One region of the Chryseobacterium sp. AG844 genome, then DNA from elsewhere that is predicted to be linked to it. Evidence: riboswitches for the same ligand, from Rfam matches in the RefSeq annotation. Region 1 holds a riboswitch; the other holds the start of a gene.
The links. Region 1 has a riboswitch for cobalamin ahead of DEU40_RS03175 (TonB-dependent receptor plug domain-containing protein). Riboswitches for the same ligand answer to the same signal wherever they lie in the genome.
Positions count from the first base shown of each region.

Region 1 (4,003 bases):
GACTCTATTACAATACGGAGTTCAAAGATGCGGGACGATACAGAGTTACTCTTAACCAGGTCGACTGGATGAAATTCCGTGTTCCCAGTTTAAGAAATGTGGAATATACCGCACCTTATATGCATGACGGAAGATTTTACACCTTAGAAGCGGTACTTAATTTCTATTCGGATCAGGTGGAAGATAATGCCAATCTTGATCCTCAGCTTAAACAGAATGGTCACATAGGAATTGCTATGAACAGCCAGGAAAAACAATCGATCATTGCGTTCCTGAAAACATTATCGGATAAAAGTTTTATATCCAATCCAAAATTTGCAGAATAATTTATAAAAAACATGAAGAAGATTATATTGATAGTAAGTTTGATCGTGTTTAGTCAGTATCAGGCAAAAACCATCAGAGACAGTGCTTATATTGCTCCCGAAACGCTTAACAGATTCGATTTTGATGATGACTGTGATGCTTGCGGCTGTGCAGCAGGAAACGGATCTTCCGGCTTTGAATCTTTACTGAATCCGCAGTTTATCGGAATCAAATACTTTGCTCAGCATTATAAAGCGAAAGAGAACTTATTTGTAAAAGATCTTACCCAGGATCAGTATTTCAATACGCTGCAACTTTGGGGGAAAATTCCTCTGACTAAAAAACTGAGTGTTTATGCGAGTCTGCCATTCCATTTTCATGAAAAGAAAACCATGCAGGGAGATATCAGAATCAATGGAATAGGAGATTTAAATCTGATGGGAATTTACCAGCTGATGAGCTCTAAAGATAATTTCCATCATCTGAGCGGAGGGTTGGGCGTGAAAATTCCACTTGGCAAGTTTGATGAAAAAGGAGCATCCGGTGTCAACCCAAGCTTTCAGCTGGGAACTGGCAGCTGGGATTATCAGGCCGCTTTGAATTATAAGTTTCAGAAAAATAAAGTAGCCGTACTGGTGAATACAGATTATACCATTAAAACAGAGAACAGGAAAAATTACCATTTTGGAAACCAATGGAACTATGCAGCAACAGGTTTTTATCAGGTTGCAGGAAATGAAAAATCTATATTCTCTGTAAAAACTGGAGTTCAGGGAGAAGTTTATGCTCAGAATAAACAGTTTGATGAAGCATTGCCGAACACTGCAGGAAGTGCTTTGTATGGAAAATTAGGTTTTGAAGCCTCTTATAAAAAGCTGAGCCTGGGAAGTGAAGTCATGCTTCCCATGTACACGCGCCTGGCGGGAGGAGATATTGAAGCCAAATCAAGATTCAGTATTTTTCTGAATATTGGAATTTAAAAAGAAACGCTTGTTGAAATCATGTTAAAGCTCCTTCGGGAGCTTTAATTGTTTATAAATCATGATTTTAGTTGGGGATTAGGAATAATTATTTATCTTTGCCGGAATTTGGTGAGCCGTAAAAAGCTCTTAAAAGGGAATCCGGTGAAAATCCGGAACAGACCCGCTGCTGTAAGCTCCGCACCAAAGTTTTTGAAGAATATATCCACTGTTTTTTTAATGGGAAGGATTTCAAAAATGGAGTAAGTCAGAAGACCTGCCAGACAATAATCGTTTGACGCTTTCGTGGAATAAAGCTTAGGACATCAATGATTCTGTGCAGTGACAGCTGTGCTTTGTCGTTGTATTCTTATACCCATTAGCGTCTTCATTACCCTAAATGAGCTAATGGCGGCAAAACTAACTACTTCTGCAATTCATAAAGCTGTTTTCACAATATTAGTGTTAACATCTCAACTTTTGTCTTCTCAAACCAAGAAGAAGGACACCCTTCAGGAAGAGACGATTAAAGGAATCAACCTTTACAAAAAGAATTTTAAAGAAATTATTCCTGCACAAACCCTGCAGGGAGAACAGCTGGAAAGACTAAACAGTCATTCTGTAGCAGATGCGCTGCGGTATTTTTCGGGAGTCCAGATTAAAGACTACGGCGGATTGGGTGGTTTGAAAACCATTAATATCCGAAGTATGGGAAGCCAGCATGTAGGGGTTTTTTATGATGGAATTCAACTGGGGAATGCCCAAAACGGACTGGTAGATCTGGGAAGGTACTCTTTGGATGATCTGGAAGAAATATCGTTGTATAACGGACAGAAAAGTGAAATTTTTCAGCCAGCAAAGGACTTTGGCTCTTCGGGGTCTATCTATTTACAGCCTAAAACACCCATATTTAAAGGACCAAGAAAAACCAATTTGGTGATAAGAGCAAAAAGTGCATCTATTGATCTCTTTAATCCTTCATTCCGGTTGGAACAGAAAATTTCAGACAAGGTTTCTGCCAGCTTCAGCGGAGAATTTATGCAGAGTGACGGAATTTACAGGTTCCGGTACGCGAAGAAATATCCTGATGGGCAGCAGGCGTACGATACCATCGCTAAAAGACAGGACTCAGATATTAAAGCAAAACGGTTTGAAACTTCTCTCAACGGAACTTTAAATAACGGAAGCTGGAATATCAGAGGGTATGGTTATATTTCAAACCGCGGAATGCCGACTCCCATTGTGAATGGTCGCTTTGGCGGAAGAGGAGCGAGACTTTCCGATGAGAACTATTTTGTACAGGCTAATCTGAGAAAAAAACTGTTCCCGAAATTTGAAACACAGCTTAAGGCAAAATTTGCCTACGATTATACCCATTTCATGGACACAGTTCGTTCGCAGTCTATTATTTATACCGATAACACCTATATCCAAAGGGAACTTTATCTTTCCTCTTCCAATATTTACTCAATCACTCCCAATTGGGATGTCAGCCTGAGTGGAGATTTTCAGTACAATAATCTGGACGCGAATCTGGATAACTTTTCTTATCCTACCCGTTACACTACCTTGGTAGCATTGGCAACGACCTATCAGTGGAACAGGTTCAAAATTTTGGGAAGCCTTTTAGGAACTTTTACTTTTGAAGAAGTAAGAAAAAACAAAAGACCGGGAGATGCCAGAGAGTGGACGCCTGCTGTTTTTATGAGCTATCAGCCTGAAAAAATTCCGGAGCTTACTCTAAGGGCTTTCTATAAAAGAATTTTCAGACTTCCAACCTTTAATGATCTGTATTATACGAATATCGGAAATACTTACCTGAAACCTGAATTCACCAATCAATATGATGTAGGATTTACCTATCAGAAGAATTATACCAACCGTCTCTTTAAGACCTTTTACGCTAAAGTAGATGGTTACTACAACAAAGTACAGGATAAAATTGTGGCAGCTCCGAACGGAAGCATGTTCCGCTGGCTGATGATGAACCTTGGATTGGTTGAAATCATTGGTGCAGATGTGAATGTGCAGACTGAAATGCAGCTTGGAAAAGTAACCCTCCGACCTTTGCTTTCTTATACATACCAAAGTGCAAAAGATATCAGTGATCCCGAAGATACTTTCTACCGCAATCAGATTCCTTATACCCCATGGCATAGTGGATCTTTCAGTCTGATGGCGGATTATAAAGACTGGAGTTTTAATTACAGTGCGATGTATGTAGGAGAAAGATACGATGTGAATCAGGACAATATCCAGTACAATTATGTGCAGCCCTGGTATACTCATGATCTCTCTGTTCAGAAAAAATTCAACTGGGCGAATCATCAGTTTAAAATAAGCCTTGAGATGAATAATATTTTCAATCAATACTATGATGTTGTCCTCAATTATCCGATGCCTGGAAGAAACTTTAAACTTATTCTAAACTTCACCCTATGAGAAAATTAAACTTTTATTTTTTATTTCTTGTATTAGCTTTTATTACTTCATGCCGTACAGATGAAATTATTGTCCGCCAGGAAGTGGTAGAAGGGCTTCCTTCAGAAAATACAGCAATAAAAGGCTTCTACATGCTCAATGAAGGGAATATGGGGAGTAATAAATGTACCCTTGATTTTTTTGATTACACCAAGGGAACTTATTTTAGAAATATTTATGCAGAAATCAATCCCAATGTGGTAAAAGAGTTGGGAGATGTAGGAAATGATATCAAAGTGTACGGAAGCAAACTTTAT
Region 1 is NZ_QGTV01000002.1:251,826-255,828, forward strand. It holds gene DEU40_RS03165 (cytochrome-c peroxidase) at 1-326, shown strand, start outside; gene DEU40_RS03170 (transporter) at 339-1,286, shown strand; cobalamin riboswitch at 1,379-1,565, shown strand; gene DEU40_RS03175 (TonB-dependent receptor plug domain-containing protein) at 1,674-3,707, shown strand; gene DEU40_RS03180 (YncE family protein) at 3,704-4,003, shown strand, end outside.

Region 2 (4,003 bases), on a different contig from region 1:
GGTAGCAAACATCGTTACGGCTCAGCTTTTATTCCTGGAAAGTGCTGATCCTTCAAAAGATATTCAGATCTACATCAACTCTCCTGGTGGTAGTGTATATGCAGGTCTGGGTATTTATGACACCATGCAGATCATCAAGCCGGATGTAGCGACTATCTGTACAGGTATGGCTGCTTCAATGGGAGCTGTATTACTGGTTGCCGGAGAAAAAGGAAAACGTTCTGCGCTTAAGCATTCAAGAGTAATGATCCACCAGCCTTCAGGAGGTGCTCAGGGAGTTGCTTCTGATATGGAAATCAACTTGAGAGAGATGTTGAAACTGAAGCAGGAGCTTTATGAAATCATCGGTCATCACTCAGGACAAACGTATGAATGGGTAGAAAAATCTTCTGACAGAGATTACTGGATGACTTCTGAAGAAGCTAAAGGTTACGGAATGGTAGATGAGGTTTTACAAAGATCCACAGAGAAAAAATAATTGATGATAACATCATCAGAAAACCGCACCAATCTGGTGCGGTTTTTTTGTTGGATTTATATTTTAATCACTCATTTTACATTCGCTGGAGGGGTGGCAATAATTCAAAGAATTTTTGACGGGCGGTTGTAACAGTATATTTTATCCATATCCTCACAAAAAAAGCGCCTCAAGGCGCTTTCTCTATTTCTTAACAATCTTATGTACCGTAGAACTTTCAGCTGTTTTAATCTCCACAAAGTAAACTCCTGAGTTTAAAGAATGAATATCAATCTTAGTAACCTGAGAAGTCATTATTTTTTGTCCTGTCACAGAGTAAATATTCACTTCTTTCAGTTTCTCAGCCGTTTCAATCTGAATGAAATCACTTGCCGGATTTGGATAAATATTGAATTTTTTCTTGGTCACAGAAGAAATTCCTAAAGTCAGCTGGGCCTCGGTGGGGGTAAATGGTCTTCTTTGCCCGAAACTTAATCCAAACCAGTCATTGTTACTCAGTTGAATCTGAGAAAGATTGGCTTTTGTTTGCCAGCTTGATAGATCTTTTCCTTTATATAACTTCCAGCTGTCTGATCCGGAAGTATTTCCAGTAAATGAATTCAATGTTAAATTAGTAATCTGATTATTCGCTGATGCAAAATTGAAATAGGAAGCTTGAGACTGGATCAGTTGTAACGCCTGTTCAGCAGTTATGCTTCCGTTATATTTAATTCCAAAAACAAAAGAATTGGCATTTCCGTTGGCATTATCAGTTCCGAAATCAATAACGACAAGACTTTTATTAGTTCCGCTTCCTACCCAGTTTGTAACCTGCGAGGGAACAAACCAAGCAGAACTGTAGGCTGGAACTGGTAGGGAAGGCATTGTAGGAGGGGAAAAACTATAAGAAGCTCCATACCATCTTCCGTCCACTAAAAGATCATTGTTCACACCATTATTGAATGCCATAGTTGATGGAGTGTTTCCTGACCAGGTTGACCAATAGTCGTCAAGGCTGGGAGTATGGTGATTGTAATTTAAACTGTACAGAAATCCGGATGGTATTTCAATTTCCATTTTAGGTTCTGCAGCGGCAATAGCAGTAATCATGTCTTCCATGGTTAAGCCATTTCCGTCAAAACGGTATCCCCAAGCATAAGAATTTGGGGTGCTGTCATCATTAAAGTCTGCAATGAAATATGCTTTTTTAGAACCGGTTCCTACCCAAAATTTAATGTCGTTTTCTGTGAATTGGGCCGACAATACCTGCATGCAAAGCAGTAAGAAAAAAAGATAGATTTTTCTCATGATATAATTAATTTAAAGTTTTATTCCCGAAACTTATCTTCAGAGCAGAACTAATTCTTTCTCTGAATCTGGTGTTTTAAGGCAGGTCTCCTGGCTCACATCTTACAACTTCCTTCCCGGATTTTCAGATCCAGTGGTTTTTGTGCAGTAAGTTTAAACAGTTTACAGTTGCGGGTACAGCTCAAGATTTGAATATTATTCTCACTTGATTCCCTATTAATGAACATTGTTCAGCCTTAAAACGCTGCAAATATATCATATAAATTGATAAGTCTGTTTTGTGAATTATTTTCCTTTAAAAAATGATTTTCAAATTGATTAATAATTTGGTTGGATTGTTGGTTTTTCATTTTTAAATAGATTCTTTTCTTATTTATCCTCAATGCATTCTGTCTGTTCAATTGTTAAAAAACAATTATCATTGTATTTAAGATCAGTTTACAATCAAGTCCTATTTTCGCAGCCATAAAATAGCATATGAAAAAATTACTATGTTCTGTGGGTATACTGGCTGTATTGGCTTCATGTAAAAGTGATGACGATATCGCAATGGTTAATCAGGATATTAATTATTCCAAACTCCCTCAGGAGTTTCCATTTTCAAAACTGACTACGATAAACGGAGTGGATGTAATCAACGGCGGATTTGGTTCTGGTGCTGCCGCTCATCCAACAAGAAAAGGTGAGTTCTATGTCATTACAGACAGAGGTCCCAATACGGACTTCCAGAATGGAAAAAAATTCCTTGCCCCCGGCTTTACACCCACCATTATGCATTTTAAAATCAATGCAGACGGGAATATAGAGGTCATCAGATATATTAAACTTAAAAATCCTTCCGGGCAGCCTATTACAGGTCTTCCAAACCCTGCAGGAATGGGAAGTACAGGTGAGATCGCATATGATGCTTCCGGAAATGTTTTAGGAACAGATCAATATGGTTTAGACAGCGAAAGTATTGTTGCTGCTGCTGATGGTACATTCTGGGTTTCCGATGAATATGGACCGCATATTGTCCATTACAGTGCAGATGGAGTGGAGATGGAAAGAATAAGCCCGATTGGTGTAAATACAGGTTCTCGAAAACTGCCTGCTGTTTTAGCGAAAAGAAGAGCCAACAGAGGAATGGAAGGTCTTTGTATGAGTCCGGATGGAAGAACTCTGGTAGGAACCATACAGTCGATGATGTATGTTCCCAGCAAAGCACTGGCTACCAATAAAACTTTAACGAGAATTGTCACATTTGATACGGTTACAGGGCAGACTAAACAGTTTCTATATAAGCAGGATGGAGGTGCTTCTGATTCGGTTTGTGATATTACAGCAATAAGTAACAGTGAATTCTTAGTCATTGAAAGAGATGGAAATTTCGGTTCCCAGGGTGGAATCAAAAAAGTATACAGAATCAATCTGAGCAATGCAACAGATGTAAACGGAGCCGATATCACCGCTGTTGACGGAATGAAAATCAATGGAAAAGCTTTAGAACAATGTTCATGGGATGAAATTACCAATGCCGGGATAAAAGCTGTTACCAAAACATTAGCAGTAGATCTGGTAGCAAAACTGGGCTACGAACATGATAAATTCGAGGGAATTGTTTATCTGGGAAATAATAAACTGGCTGTTTTCAATGATGATGACTTTGGAGTGGTAGATGATGGAAACGGAAATCCAAAATCCAAAATTTTACCTAAAACGGGTAAAGTAGACAAGGGAACAATGTATGTAGTCGATATTCAATAATTAGATTTTTTTAACGGAAAACGGCGGAATCGAAGATTCCGCCGTTTTTATTGTTAGATCAATGAATTCTAGTTAAAAGCTTCAATAATCTTAGAGAAATCCTCTAATTTCAAAGCTGCTCCTCCGATAAGACCTCCGTCAATATCCGGCTGAGAGAAAATTTCTTTTGCATTGTCTGGTTTTACAGAACCTCCGTAAAGAATAGAAACTTCGTCAGCAACTTCCTGTCCGTATTTTGCAGCAATAATGTTTCTGATGTGAGCGTGGATTTCCTGAGCCTGCTCCGGACTTGCCGTTTCTCCTGTTCCAATAGCCCAAACAGGTTCGTAAGCAATCACTACTTTTTTGATCTCTTCAGCAGAAAGCGTGAAAAGAGCTACTTCAGTCTGGTTTTTTACGACTTCAAGGTGTTGCCCTGCTTTTCTCTGTTCAAGAGTTTCTCCGTTACAGTAAACAGGAATAAGACCTTTATCAAGAGCCAGTTTGATCTTT
Region 2 is NZ_QGTV01000005.1:108,877-112,879, forward strand. It holds gene clpP (ATP-dependent Clp endopeptidase proteolytic subunit ClpP) at 1-478, shown strand, start outside; gene DEU40_RS07380 (T9SS type A sorting domain-containing protein) at 662-1,765, opposite strand; cobalamin riboswitch at 1,828-2,019, opposite strand; gene DEU40_RS07385 (esterase-like activity of phytase family protein) at 2,243-3,511, shown strand; gene tpiA (triose-phosphate isomerase) at 3,580-4,003, opposite strand, start outside.
Region 2: linked by a shared signal. The riboswitch ahead of DEU40_RS07380 (T9SS type A sorting domain-containing protein) and the one ahead of DEU40_RS03175 (TonB-dependent receptor plug domain-containing protein) in region 1 are both predicted to bind cobalamin.